Regions from separate parts of the Novosphingobium sp. fls2-241-R2A-195 genome, predicted to be linked through region 2. Evidence: predicted binding sites of a transcription regulator. Region 2 holds the regulator's gene; each other region holds the start of a gene.

Region 1 (4,795 bases), on a different contig from region 2:
GCCGTGCTTGATGCCGGCGATACTTTCGAGGAGCATGTCCGCGACACCATGGTCGCAGGGGCTGGCCTCAACCGGCGCGAGACGGTGGAGTTCGTCATCGAGCGGGCACCCCATGCGATCGAGCGGCTGGTCGAACTGGGCGTGCCGTTCAACATGGACGGAGAGGCGCTCCACCTCACGCGTGAGGGCGGCCATTCGCATCGCCGCATCGTCCACGTTGCCGACGCCACCGGCTGGGCGGTGCAGCAGGCGCTGCTGCAGGCCGCCGAGGCGCACCCCAACATCACCCTGCTTCCCGGCTATTCGTGCATCGACCTGATTACCGGGCGGCATGAGCTGCGCTATTCGGGCTCGGGCCGCGTCTGGGGTGTCTATGCGCTGAACGAGGAGAGCGGCCGGGTCGAGGCCTTCACCGCCCGCGCCACCGTGCTGGCGACGGGCGGCGCGGGCCGCGTCTACCAGTTCAGCACCGCCCCGCGCGGCGCCACCGGCGACGGTATCGCCATGGCCTGGCGTGCGGGCGCGCGCGTCTCCAACATGGAGATGATGCAGTTCCACCCGACCTGCCTCTACAATCTGGACGTCAAGAACTTCCTCATCACCGAGGCCGTGCGCGGCGAGGGCGGGCACCTGATCAACCCGCGCACCGGCAAGCGCTTCATGACCTTCTACGATCCCGAGCGGCTGGAACTGGCCCCGCGTGACGTCGTGGCGCGCGCCATCGACTCCGAAATCAAGCGCTTCGGCCTAGATTACGTCCACCTCGACATCAGCCACCAGCCCGAAGACTTCGTGAAGGCGCACTTCCCGAACATCTACGAGAAGCTGATGGGCCTCGGCATCGACATGACGAAGGAGCCGATCCCCGTCGTGCCCGCGCAGCACTATACCTGCGGCGGCATCCTCGTGGACCTCGACGGCCGCACCGACCTGCCGGGCCTCTATGCCGCCGGTGAGTGCACCGAGAGCGGGCTGCACGGGGCGAACCGTCTGGCGTCGAACTCCTTGCTCGAATGCTTCGTCTTCGGCGAGGCGGCGGCGGCGGATATTCTCGCGAAGTGGGACAGCTTCGAGGCGCCGCCGCAAGTGCGCGCCTGGGACGAAAGCCGCGTGACCGATTCCGACGAAGAAGTGGTCATCAAGCAGAACTGGACCGAGATTCGCCGGTTCATGTGGAACTATGTCGGCATCGTGCGCACCACCAAGCGGCTGGAGCGCGCCATGCACCGCATCCAGATGCTCAATGGCGAGACCGAGGAATACTACCGCCACTTCCGCGTCTCGACCGACCTGATCGAACTGCGCAACCTGCTGCAGAGTGCGGAACTGATCGTCGAATCCGCGTTGAAACGGCACGAGAGTCGGGGGCTGCATTATACGCTGGATTATCCGGCGGCGGATGCGCAGCCACTGGACACGGTGCTGGTGCCCTGAGCCACCGCGTCATTGCGAGCGAAGCGAAGCAACCCAGGGCAGAGCAAAACTGCCCTGGGTTGCTTCGCTTCGCTCGCAATGACGGGATCGAGGGGTCACCCGATATGCAACACCCGCCCGAGGAAGATCAGCACGATAGCGCCGATCACCGAGGCCAGGCATCCGGCGCGGCTGAAATCGCCGCGCCCGCGGCTGGTCACCAGCCCCGCCAGCAGCGAGCCGCCGACGCCCAGCAGGATCGTTGCGATCCAGCCCATGGGCACTGCGCCCGGATAGAAGAACCGGGCCAGCGCGCCGATGACGAGGCCGCTGATGATGGCACCGATGATGTTCAGCATTTGTAGAATAACTCCCCTACGCGCCGCAGCGCCGTCGCATTCACGCTGATAAGCGGCGAGCCGGCTGGTGGTTGCAGGTCCTCGTTAAGCGACGCACGCATCTCGACGAAAGCCGATGGGATTGCTGGGGAACGTCGCTGCGTTGGGTCTTGACCGTCTCCGTTCGTCGCACGCCCGATTCGTCTCACCGGTGATTTATGTGGAAAAATTTAGGAGGCGAGGGCCGATTCAAAGGGTTGCGCTTCTGCAAGACAACGGAAATTCGGCGCGTCGCGGCAGTCAGGTGACGGCCCGGTGACGAATGCATGGGCCGACGCCATATTCCGGCCCCCTCTTGAACCTCTCGCTGGAAAGGGCACTATAGGTTGTGTCGCACCGATCGAGGGGCCTCAATACCTAGGGATAAAGCGCATAAGCCGAAAGGTCCGTGCGGAGCCCGTCAGGAAACTTGGGACCAGACTTCTCGAACCGGCGCGCCGGTGGTCTGGCAGGGAATGTCGTTCTCTTTTTGTGCTGGTTCTGATAGATGGGACGTTCTTGAGCGCCCTTCGACTCGGTGCCGGCCTGCTCGGCCGCCGAAAGCAGTTTGGATCGCCCTCGTGGCGGTTCGATGACAGGTTTTGACGATACATTGGGGGCGCACCAGTGGACTTCAGGAATGGAAGCGACGGACACGTGTCTGATTCGGATGTGAGCTACGCGGATCCCGCGCAAGTCGATATGGAGTCGCTCCTTGCCGGGCATGTCTCCGAAGCGGCGATGAAAAAGGAAGCCTCGGCCGTGGCTATGGACAAGACCGATACCTCGACCGCCGATTTGGTGGTCGAGGCGCCGAAGACGAAGAAGAAGGTCGTCGATTCCAAGACGATCCACGATCGCCGCTTCACTATCGTCACCGATGCGTCGCGTGATGCGCTCCTGACCGACTTCGGCAAGGAAACGCTCGACGACCGCTACCTGCTTCCCGGCGAGAAGTATCAGGACCTCTTCGCCCGCGTGGCCGATGCCTATGCGGACGACCAGGAGCACGCGCAGCGTCTCTACGACTACATCTCGCGCCTGTGGTTCATGCCCGCCACCCCCGTGCTGTCGAACGGCGGCACCGGGCGCGGGTTGCCGATCTCGTGCTACCTCAACTCGGTCGAGGACAGCCTCGAAGGCATCGTCGCCACTTGGAACGAGAACGTCTGGCTCGCCTCGCGCGGCGGCGGCATCGGCACTTACTGGGGCAACGTGCGCGGCATCGGCGAGCCGGTGGGCCTCAACGGCAAGACCAGCGGCATCATCCCCTTCGTGCGCGTAATGGATTCGCTGACCCTCGCGATTTCGCAGGGCTCGCTGCGCCGCGGCTCGGCCGCCTGCTACCTCGATGTCTCGCACCCCGAGATCGAGGAGTTCCTGGAGATCCGCAAGACCTCCGGCGACTTCAACCGCAAGGCGCTCAACCTGCACCACGGCGTGCTGCTGACCGACGAGTTCATGGAAGCCGTGCGCGACGGCACCGACTTCGCCCTGCGCAGCCCCAAGGACGGCTCGGTGCGCGGCAAGGTCCATGCCCGCTCGCTGTTCCAGAAGCTGGTCGAAGTGCGCCTCGCCACCGGCGAGCCCTACCTCGTCTTCTCCGACACCGTGAACCGCATGATGCCCAAGCATCACCGCGATCTCGGCCTCAAGGTCTCGACCTCGAACCTGTGCTCGGAAATCACCCTCCCCACTGGCCGCGACCACCTTGGTAACGACCGTACGGCGGTGTGCTGCCTCTCCTCGCTCAACATCGAGACCTGGGAAGAGTGGAAGGGTGACAAGCGCTTCATCGAGGACGTGCTGCGCTTCCTCGACAACGTCCTGCAGGACTACATCGACCGCGCGCCGGACGAAATGGCCCGCGCCCGCTACTCGGCGGAGCGCGAGCGTTCGGTCGGCATGGGCGTGATGGGCTTCCACTCGTACCTGCAGAAGAAGGGCATCGGCTTCGAAAGCGCGATGGCCAAGGCGCTGAACCTGCAGATGTTCCAGCACATCAACGCCAAGGCCAACGAAGCCTCGATGATGCTCGCCAAGGAGCGCGGACCGTGCCTCGACGCCGCCGACCAGGGCGTGATGGAGCGTTTCAGCTGCAAGATGGCGATCGCGCCGACCGCGTCGATCTCGATCATCTGCGGCGGCACCTCGGCCTGCATTGAGCCGATCCCGGCGAACATCTACACCCACAAGACGCTCTCGGGCAGCTTCGTGGTGAAGAACCCCTACCTGCAGAAGCTGCTGGCCTCGAAGTCCAAGGATTCCAACAACGTGTGGAATTCGATCCTCGAGCAGAACGGCTCGGTCCAGCATCTCGACTTCCTCTCGGCCGAGGAAAAGGCGGTCTACAAGACCAGCTTCGAGATCGACCAGCGCTGGCTGCTAGAATTCGCGGCTGATCGTACGCCTTACATCGACCAGGCGCAGTCGCTGAACCTGTTCATCCCGGCCGACGTCGACAAGTGGGACCTGATGATGCTCCACTTCCAGGCGTGGGAAAAGGGCATCAAGTCGCTCTACTACCTGCGCTCCAAGTCGGTGCAGCGTGCCGGTTTCGCGGGCGGCGTGGAAGCCGACAACACCAGCGAACTGCCCAAGTTCGAACTGGCGGCCAGCGGCGGCTCGACCGACTACGATGAATGTCTCGCCTGCCAATAAGGCGCTGAAGTTTCACCGAGAGCGGCCTTCCGGGTAACCGGGAGGCCGTTTTCGTTTGGACGGCGGTGAGATCAGGACTTCACGAGATCGAGCGTCCTTTCAATATCGTCGATGTCGGCGGCAAAGATCTCGTCATTCCCTTCGCCGATGACGACCGCGAAGTCTTGCTCCTGTCTGTCCGTCAGCATCTTCATCACGGAAACCGCGCGCGTCGGCGGGAAGATGGCCAGCGCGCAGGCATTCGGCGGCATCACCGCGAAGCCGTGATTGAGATGGCTGCCCTCGACTCCTGCGACGACGCCGGCGTTCGCGCAGACGTGAGCGATCTCATCGACACTGGCGTG
Region 2 (4,795 bases):
GCCGCTCTCGCTCGAGGAGGCACAGGCTCGATTGCTGGCGTTGGCCACACCCCTTCCGATAGAGCGAGTCGATATCGAAGGCGCATACAACCGGTATCTCGCAGAACCGCTATATGCCCGACGCACGCAGCCACCGGCCAACCTATCTGCGATGGATGGCTATGCAGTGACGGCCGGGGACTTGCAGGGCCCCTGGCGAGTGATCGGAGAAAGCGCCGCCGGGCATCCCCACGTCGGCCCCCTCTCCACGGGCGAAGCCGTACGCATTTCAACGGGAGCAATATTGCCGGTCGATGCGGCGGCAGTCATTCTCCAGGAAGACCTTGCTAGAGATGCCGAAATCCTGACGTTGTCGGGTGAAGCACCCGATCCCGCGCACAAGCATATCAGACATCGCGGAATGGATTTCGTCACGGGGACGGAAATCATGCTGCCGGGCGCGCGCATCACTCCGGCGCAAATGGCGTTGGCAATCGCTTCGGGCCATACGCACCTGCCTGTCCATCGCACACCGCGGCTGGCCGTGATCGACAGCGGCGATGAACTCGCTGAAAACCCGGAATGCTGCGCCCCCCATCAGATTCCCGCAAGCAACGGCGTCATGCTGGCGGCTATGGCTTCAGCGATGGATGTCCATGCGAGGCGGATCGGGCCTGTACGTGATGATATCGACACGATCACGCGCGCTTTCGAGGCATCCGACGATGTCGATCTCATCGTGACCAGCGGCGGCGCTTCTGTCGGCGATCACGACCTCATCCGCCCGGCCCTCGAACGCTGGGGCGCGAGCATCGATTTCTGGCGCGTGGCGATCAAGCCCGGCAAACCCATCCTCGTCGCCACGCGCGAACTGACGGGACGGCGACAGATCATACTGGGACTACCCGGAAATCCGGTCTCCAGCTACGTTACGGCCTACCATTTTCTGCTTCCTCTCCTGCGAGCGATGCAGGGTGCCGCGAGGCCATTGCCGATGCGCCTGGCCGCCAGACTAAGTATGCCGCTGCGCGCCAACGGTCGCCGCCGTGAGTTTCTTCGCGGTTGGTGGGATGGCGAAAGCGTGACCGTCAATGCATTGCAGGACAGCGGCGCCCTGTCCTCTCTGGCCGCAAGCAATGTGCTGGTAGATCGCGCGGCAATGGCCGCGCCGGCGGCTGCAGGAGACGAAGTTCGGATTTTCCTGCTCCAGAATGACGGCATTGCTTGAATTGAGTTCAATTGGTTGCTTGATTGTTCCCCCATTGTTCACTACGAGAACAAGCGGGATCAGGACTTGCCTGGTTCGAAGGTCACGAAAAGGCAGCGACCATGTTGACTCGCAAGCAGCACGAATTGCTCCGGTTCATCCAGGCACGGCTTGAAGAAAGCGGCATCTCTCCTAGCTTTGAGGAGATGAAGGAAGCCCTTGATCTCAAGTCGAAGTCCGGTGTTCACCGACTGATTTCGGCGCTGGAGGAGCGAGGCTTCATTCGCCGCCTTCCCAACCGGGCGCGCGCTTTGGAAGTCTTGCGTCAACCGGACGATACGGGCAGCAAGGCGCCACGTCCATCCGCTGCCAATAGCAACCATGGGGTGCCCCCTCTTCAGGCACCTCGTCGCGCCGTAGAAGCGGCGAATGACGTGATCGAGATTCCACTGCACGGCCGCATCGCGGCAGGCGTTCCGATCGAGGCACTGGAAGGCCAATCGACCCTGCCTGTCCCGGCTGCACTGCTCGGTTCGGGCGAACACTATGCGCTGGAGGTCTCCGGTGATTCCATGATCGAAGCGGGCATTCTGGATGGCGATTTCGCGCTCGTTAAGCGCACGAATGCTGCCCGGGATGGCGAGATCGTGGTGGCTCTCATCCGTGGCGAAGAAGCCACGTTGAAATACCTGCGACGTGAAGCTGGAATGGTTCGCCTGGATCCTGCAAACGCCGCTTACGAACCGCAGATATATGGCCCGGATGAAGTGGAAGTCCAGGGCAAGCTCGCTGGCCTGCTTCGTCGGTATAATTAAAACTTTTCCAGTCCGATGCACCATCGTTGTGGCAAGTAGCGCGACTTACTCCGGACGGTTTTGATCCGTGCCGGAGTTTCTTGCGATACGCATTGCGGCAATCATATTAGGTCAAATCCGGTATATTAGGCAAAATCCGGCTTCGGATTGGACTATGAAAGTCCTCACGCGCCGGAAGAACCACGCTTAGTTCGCTAGTTGGTGGTTGAAGGTCCATTCTCACGGACATGAAATGGTGAGGAATGCCACCAGCCGTGTGAGCCCTGCGTCTGAGCCACAGTATCGATGCGCCCCTTGCCCAGATAAACGGCCAATCCTCCCGTATGAGCCAAAGATCCACGATCGGCCTTGTACCAGCGCGGGCGGCAGCTACGTGGTAACCAGCGATCTGATATGACGATGTCGCTGTGCTCACATGCTGCAACAAGCGAACGTTCCGCGACGGAATCGCGTCCACGCGACATCAGCAGGTGCCAGACTTTCCCCGATCGCTCAATCGGCACCTTACAGAAGTCCGGGTTGCACCTTGCGCCTGGCCACTTATCAAGCGTGGCGGGTTCCGCTTCTATCCCCGCGAACTCCATCAGATTGTCCCGGGCATAGCCTCCTTTGCTGTCCCTGAGTAAGAACAACTGATTTCCGCCGTTTTCGACAAGGCCGACATGGCGACCGTCGCCCGATACCAATATATCTGCAGGCGGGGCCATCGCGAGCAAAAGCACACCGATCGCGGCAATGGGAAATCCCGCCCAGCGGATGCGGCCGGTCCATAGACCGAGCCAAAGCCCGCCCGACACAAAAAGCATGAATGCCCAGGCGTCGGTACCCGGAAGCAGGTTGACCGCCCCCGGTCTTGAAGCGAACCAATGTGCCAGTCCGACAAGCACATCCACCGAAACGCCCGCCAGCCACCAGAAAGGCCCTCCCAGCCCGGCGATGTCGAGGATCAATGCACTAGCCAGCAACGGCATGACGATGAAAGTCGACCACGGGATCGCGAGCACATTGGCCAGCGCTCCATATACGCCAGCGCGGTGGAAATGGTACAGGCCGATAGGCATGAGTGCCAGATCGATTACCGCGCCGGTCAAAAGCAATAGAGCGATATGGCGCATTGCTCTTGCGATCATCCCTTCGTCACGCGGCCCAAGGAAATGGCGCACCGGTTCCGATGTGCTGACTGCGATAAGCGCCAGAACCGCTCCGAAGCTCAACTGAAAACTGGGCCCCATTACTGCCTCGGGCTACAGCAGAAGAACGCAGAACGCTGCAACCGCCAGCATGCGCAAGGACAAGGGCTCACGCCCAAGGGCGAGCGCGAACAGCACCAGCAATGCCCCGATGCATGATCTGACTGTAGGGACTTCAGAACCGGACAAAAGGGTGTAAGCTACACCGGCGAGGGCTCCTGCGCCGGCCGCGATTACCGGCAACCTCACCCGAAGCGCCATCCATGAGGAAAGCGCCAGTAATCGGATGGCCACGAGGTACACTGCCCCCACCATCGCGCTGACATGAAGCCCACTTATCGACAACAGATGTGCCAGCCCCGAATCGCGCATGGCCTGATCATCGGCCTCCGAAATATTTCCGCGATCACCGGTGACGAATGCCGCGGCAATACCTGCGCGCTCTTCCCCGATGCGAACGCGAATATGATCCGTTAGCGTCTGACGTATATCCGATAGTGCCCATGCGCCTGCGCTGAATTCCCGGACGACCTTCACGTCTCCCACGACCGATCCGGTAGCGGCAATGCTGGCAAACCAGGCTGTTCGCGCAAAGTTGTATGCGCCCGGAAGCATGGGCGGCGCCGGCGGCATCAGCCGCGCCCTGAATGCTACGAGATCCCCCCTACCGATCCCCGCCGCGGAACGCTTGCCGGGAACGTTGAGCCTGACCTTAATGGGCACACCTCTTATCGGATCGCGCATGGCCAGCAGCAGGCGATCGCGATCAAGCGCAGGCTGCGATTCGATAGCAAGGACCCGCGCGATGAAACTGCCCGCTACAGGCCTTTCGATTGCCGGCTGGCCGACGATTTCCGACCGCACCCAAACCGCAAGGCAGCCCGCGACCGCCAGCAAGGGCAATACCATGATTGCCCGGCTGAAATGCGGATAACTACTCCGCAAAGGAAAGGACGCATAACAAGTTGCAGAAACTGCAATCAAGCCGCAGCAGAAGCCGATCCACGACAGCACGGAAGATAGCCAAAACCACGCAATTATGCCGCTTGCAAAGGCTACGGTGAGCCATGGAGTCCGTTCGAATCCGGCATTGGAAAGAAATCGCTCGACGACTGCCAAAACCCTCGACAAGAGGCCCTCGGCGGTCCATGGCCCATGCTGCAATGCAGCGGTCCCGGGGCCTCCCGGAGACGGAATTTCACAGATTGCGACAGGGGTTCCCATGGTCGCCAATAGGACAGGAAGGTCGGGTAGATGGCAAGCGGCAGTGCATCGGGCGAAGCGACTGGCAAAAAGGCCGTCGTAACGCGCTTTGCTCCTTCGCCGACCGGTTACCTTCATATCGGTGGCGCTCGTACGGCACTGTTCAACTGGCTGTTCGCGCGCCGTCATGGCGGCAAGTATCTGCTGCGTATCGAGGACACCGATCGCGCCCGTTCGACCGAACCCGCGATCGACGCGATCTTCGACGGCTTGTCCTGGCTGGGCCTCGACGGTGACGAGGCGCCGGTGTTCCAGTTCGCCCGCTCGGACCGTCATGCCGAAGTCGCCGCGCAGCTGATGGAAAACGGCCACGCCTATCGCTGCTACCTGACACAGGAAGA
Region 3 (4,795 bases), on a different contig from region 2:
TGAGCGTCTTGTAAGGCTTGCCGTCGATGAGGCTGAGAATGTGATCTGCCGACGCCAGGCTCTTGCGCACTGAAACTGCGGGCGTGAAGGTCGGTGCTTCGGGCTCTGCTTGTGCTGGGGCGCTATCTTCGACGAGAGCGGCCCGTGTCGAGCGAATAAGGCCGGCAAGATCATCGGCACTGACCGTATTGTTGGCGAGATACGCGCTCAGAAGTTGAACGGTGAGTGCCGCAATATCGGAAGTCGGTTCGGTGTCAGGCATCGATTTGCCCCTCTCGGATTTATAACGACGACGTTGAGCTATTGCCTTCATGGCAATTTGTCATGGATCGACGTGATTGCTGGGCTTTTCAAGGATAAAAGGAGCGAACACCTCGATCTGGGGCATGCACGACTACAACAATGCGTCAACGGCACACGGTCCTATGAAGCGATTGGCCAGCAGATACTCCTCTCGTCGGATTGGCGGCGGCCGGCTCGCTTGCTTTCAAGTCTGCTCGGACGAGACGGCGGCCGATCAGCATCAATGCCCGGCATGCCCCATAGATGTTTGGCCTGTTGATAACACGGTGAACAAGCTGCGGAAAAGGTGTCAATCAACGTCCGAAGCGGCGCCTGGAGCAGTTCAGCTTAACAGCGGCATCGGCGTCAGGAGCTTGCGAAAATACACGACCCGCTCGGTTTCCTCGAATTTCAGCGCTGCGTGCATCGCATGCGACACGGTGTTGTCCAACATGGCATCCGAAGCGAGTTCAGCGCAGCCCATGCTGCGAGCCCATGCTTCCACGGCGTCCACCAAGCCGCGTCCAATGCCTTGTCGCCGGCATTCTTCCACGACGTATAGCCCTTCAAGGAAAGCGACCGGTGAAGTTTCGCAGCCGTTGACGTAATCGACGCGCAGCGCGGCTTCCGCAAATCCGACAAGCGCGCCGCGCTGATCGCGCGCCAGAAAGCCAATGAAAGGCTGTGGCTCCGCCATCAGTTGAACCACGTCTTCCTGGTGCTCCGCTTCCGAGCCATCTGGCCAGAGCGACGTGCGCAGAGCCGACCATTCAAGAAGATCAGCGTTGCTGCCCACTGTTATCCGTACGATCATGCCGCTCGGCCTCGGGAACTGGTCGGGGAAATTATGCATGGTGGCGGCGCCGGCAATAGGCGCGATGCCGCCACCGTATTGCATCAGCCGTTGAGCTTGTCCTTGACCGCCTTGGCGACCGTGAAGGTCAGCTTCTTCGAAGCCTTGATGGTCATTGCCTCACCGGTAGCGGGGTTGCGGCCTTCACGTTCGGGGCTGTGCTTCACCTTGAACTTGCCAAAGCCATTGAGCGAGACTTCCTCACCCTTGGCCGCCGCGCTGCCGATGGCCTCAAAGACGGCGTCGACAATCTTGCGGGCGTCGGTTTTGGTAATGCCGTGATCGTTGGCGATGGCGTCGGCGAGATCGCTGTTGTTCATGAGAAGTTCGTCCTGTCGATGTCTATGGTTCGCAAAGCTACGTTGCTTTCGAGCTTCGCGGCCTTCCACCATGGAACAGCCGAAACCGCGGTCAAAGTCGCATACTCACGCTGAACGCGCCTTGAGGCCGCTTTGTCCACAGCCTGTGGATATGTGAAACGCATCCGGTGCCCGAATTACCCGGATAACATCGCGCCCGGAACCATTCTCGGCCCGGTCCCTTGCATAACACACACAAGGAGAATTCCCCTGTTTGGCAAGGTCATCGGCGCAATCGCAGGAAACAGGGCCGCAAAGCACGTCCAGGGGGTGAGCGGCACTGGAGGAACTTTGCTCGGCTTTGCAGCGCCGATGGTGATACGCCGCCTCGGCCCCCTTGGCCTCATCACCGCAGTCGCAGGCGGGTACGCTTACAAGCGCTACACTGATCGGCGGACGGCAGAACAGCAGAAGGTCGCACGCCCCAGCGGATTTGCAGAGCCCACACGGACACAGGCCTGATCCTATCCTGCAGCCGCATCCGCCCGCTGCGAGCGTGTTACGGGCAGGCTAAGGCGCGGGACGTCAGGATCGACCGCGCTCTGGTCCACGTGGTTGTGGCTGAGCAGCTTGTGAGTGCCGGGCACGGGGCCCGGCGCTTAGCCAGTGAGCACGCTCTGCCGAACATCTCCGCGTCTCACGAACCAGTGGGAACCGCGAGCGAACGCGCCCGTAAACAGCCCCCGAGCGCCTTCCCTTTCTTGAGGGCACTAATGAGCACAACGGTCTTCCGGAAAATTCTTTATCTTTTTCAGTCCGTTGCTTAGCGATCAACTCGCCTTGTTCGGATAGGCCGGCACCTTGACGAAGCGGCAGTCAGAATAGAACATATAGCGAACACATGAGTCGCTGTTGACCAATGATCCTGCACACCGCCCTTCCCTCCCGGCTGCCTGCCGAGCACCTTGCCGCACTACGCGCCCAGATCGCGCAGGTGCAGGCAGCGCGCGGGCCGGTGCTGCCGTTCGGCCTGCTGCAAATCGACACGCGCCTCGCCAGCGGCGGCCTCGATGGCGCTGCGCTTCACGAGATCGCCGGCGCTAGCGCCAGCTGGAGCGACGATGCTGCCGCCACCCTGTTTGCCGCGGGGCTCGCCGCGCGCTTTGCTGCCGCCCAGGGCATGACCGTGCTGTGGGCGCTTAGCCGCTTCGACCTGTATGCTCCAGGCCTCGAACAGGTCGGGCTCGGCCCCGGCAAAGTGCTCTATGCCCAGGGCAGGAAGGACTCCGAAGTCCTTGCACTGGCCGAAGATGCTTTGCGCGACGGATCGCTGGCCTGCGTCATCGCCGAGGTCAAAGCCGCCGACCAGACCGCTACCCGGCGCCTGCAGCTGGCTGCGTCCGACGGGCAAACCCCGATGCTTCTCTACCGGCGGCATCGTTCGCGCGAGCGCAGCCCGCTGGCTCAGCCCTCCGCTGCAATGACGCGCTGGAGCATCGCAGCGGCGCCTTCCACCACGCTACCCCATGCCGGCATCGGCCGGGGGCAATGGACGATCGAACTTGTCCGCCAGCGCGGCGGCAATCCCTTTTCCCTTCTTGTCGAGGCCTGCGATGACCAGGGTTGCCTCGCTCTACCTGCCGCAGTTGCCGATCGAGCGACTGCGCCGGTTGGAGCGTCCATCCGCGCCGCTTGACGCGGCCGCGCTGGTCCCGCGCTTTTCGCAAGCCATTGACGACGACCCCGGTGCCTGCTCGGTGCCGCGGGGCGGCGGATGGCGACCCGGCGCGCGCTGGGCGCAAGGTGCGCTTGGCCCCGCCTCGGCGCAGGCCGATATCGACGCACTGCCGGCCCATCAGCGACCGACGATGCGCGAGATGGGGCGACGCAGCGAAACCGCCGATCATCCCTTCAGGGCCATGGCTTGTGACGACGGCGCAGCGGCCGGCAGGCCGTGGCCGGTGCACGCGGCGCATCGCCAGTCCCATCTCTGGGCCAGGCCCCTGGTCCTCATCGCGCGCAGTGGGCAACGCGACATCGTGACCGCCGCTTGCCCGGTCGCGCTCGACCTCGGCCTGCGTCCCGGCATGGCCGCCGCCCACGCACGCGCACTCGTAAGCGAGCTCGACGTGCGCGGCTCCGACCAAGCTGCAGACGCGGCCTGGCTCGACCGGCTGGCGCTTCATGCCGTCCGGCACTGGACACCGACCGCAAGTGCCTGCGATGCCGATGGCCTCTGGCTCAATCTCACCGGGACCACGCATCTGTTCGGCGGCGAGGATCGCTTCTGCCGCCGGGTTCTGCGTTTTTTGGATCGCCTGGGCTTTACCGCGCGCATCGCCATCGCCGCAACGCCGGGCGCCGCGCATGCGCTTGCCCGTTTCGGAGGCCACACCGTGATTATCCTGCCTCCACGCAGCGAGGCGCAGGCGATCGCCGACCTGCCGCTGGCCGCCCTGCGCCTGGCCGCCGACACTCTGGCAACGGCAGGCCGTTTCGGCCTGGAACGCATCGGCGACCTCTATGCGATGCCGCGTGGCCCCCTCGCCAAGAGGCTTGGGCTGAAGGCCGTCGAGCGGCTCGACCAGGCGCGAGGCCTTGTTGCCGAGCCGATCGTTCCGGTGGCTGCGTTCGAGGAGCCTCGCGCCGAGCGCCGGCTGCTCGAGCCAATCGTCACCGCCGAGGCCATCAACCATGTAATCGGCGATCTTCTCACCGACCTCGTGCACGAACTGCAAGGCCGCCGGCTGGGCTTGCGCACCGCAGTGCTGACTTGCCAACGGGTGGACGGGATCGACCAGCGCGTCGCCGTGGGTACCGCGCGCACCACCCGAGATGCCAAGCATCTCGCACGCATGTTCGCCATGCGCGTCGATCGGATCGACCCCGGGCTTGGCATCGAGGTGATGAAGCTTGCCGCGCCGCGCGTCGAGGACCTGCAGCCGGTCGCGCTCGGGAGTGGCCTCCTGGACACGCAGCACACGCCTGATGTCGCGCCGCTCGTCGACCAACTGGCGGGCCGGGCTGGCGAAGAGGCGCTGTTCCGGGTCAGCGCGATCGAGAGCGACGTGCCTGAGCGCGCGGTTCGCCGCACGCCGCCGCTTGCGACGACAGCCGGCTGGCCTGCCTGGCGCAGGCCGGTTCGCCTGCTGCATCGGCCTGAACTGCTCACCAACGTGGTCGCCCTGCTACCCGATCATCCTCCGCGTCGCTTCTCGTGGCGCGGCACGCCATACCGGGTGTCGGCTGGCGAAGGACCTGAGCGCATCCATGGCGAATGGTGGCGCTGCTCCCGCGAAATGTGGGCTGTGCGCGACTATTTCATGGTCGAGACTGGAGGCGCAGAGCGCTTCTGGCTGTT

Evidence for each region. Region 2 encodes LexA, which represses DNA repair genes until DNA is damaged. Its sites were predicted from a motif close to GTTCCNCNCTTGTTCT; they were not measured.
Region 1: the regulator LexA is predicted to act here: its motif matches at 2,272-2,287, upstream of QRN25_RS14445 (ribonucleoside-diphosphate reductase subunit alpha).
Region 3: the regulator LexA is predicted to act here: its motif matches at 2,318-2,333, upstream of QRN25_RS08895 (ImuA family protein).

Annotation. Positions count from the first base shown of each region.
Region 1 is NZ_JARVRY010000018.1:8,094-12,888, forward strand. It holds gene nadB (L-aspartate oxidase) at 1-1,434, shown strand, start outside; gene QRN25_RS14440 (GlsB/YeaQ/YmgE family stress response membrane protein) at 1,530-1,772, opposite strand; gene QRN25_RS14445 (ribonucleoside-diphosphate reductase subunit alpha) at 2,493-4,451, shown strand; gene QRN25_RS14450 (glycosyltransferase family 61 protein) at 4,523-4,795, opposite strand, start outside.
Region 2 is NZ_JARVRY010000016.1:65,443-70,237, reverse strand. It holds gene QRN25_RS13135 (molybdopterin molybdotransferase MoeA) at 1-1,207, shown strand, start outside; gene lexA (transcriptional repressor LexA) at 1,309-2,001, shown strand; partial or broken gene QRN25_RS13125 (ComEC/Rec2 family competence protein) at 2,196-4,205, opposite strand; gene gltX (glutamate--tRNA ligase) at 4,446-4,795, shown strand, end outside.
Region 3 is NZ_JARVRY010000008.1:104,743-109,537, reverse strand. It holds gene QRN25_RS08910 (MucR family transcriptional regulator) at 1-313, opposite strand, end outside; gene aac(6') (aminoglycoside 6'-N-acetyltransferase) at 626-1,096, opposite strand; gene QRN25_RS08900 (HU family DNA-binding protein) at 1,180-1,455, opposite strand; gene QRN25_RS08895 (ImuA family protein) at 2,354-3,130, shown strand; gene QRN25_RS08890 (Y-family DNA polymerase) at 3,048-4,795, shown strand, end outside.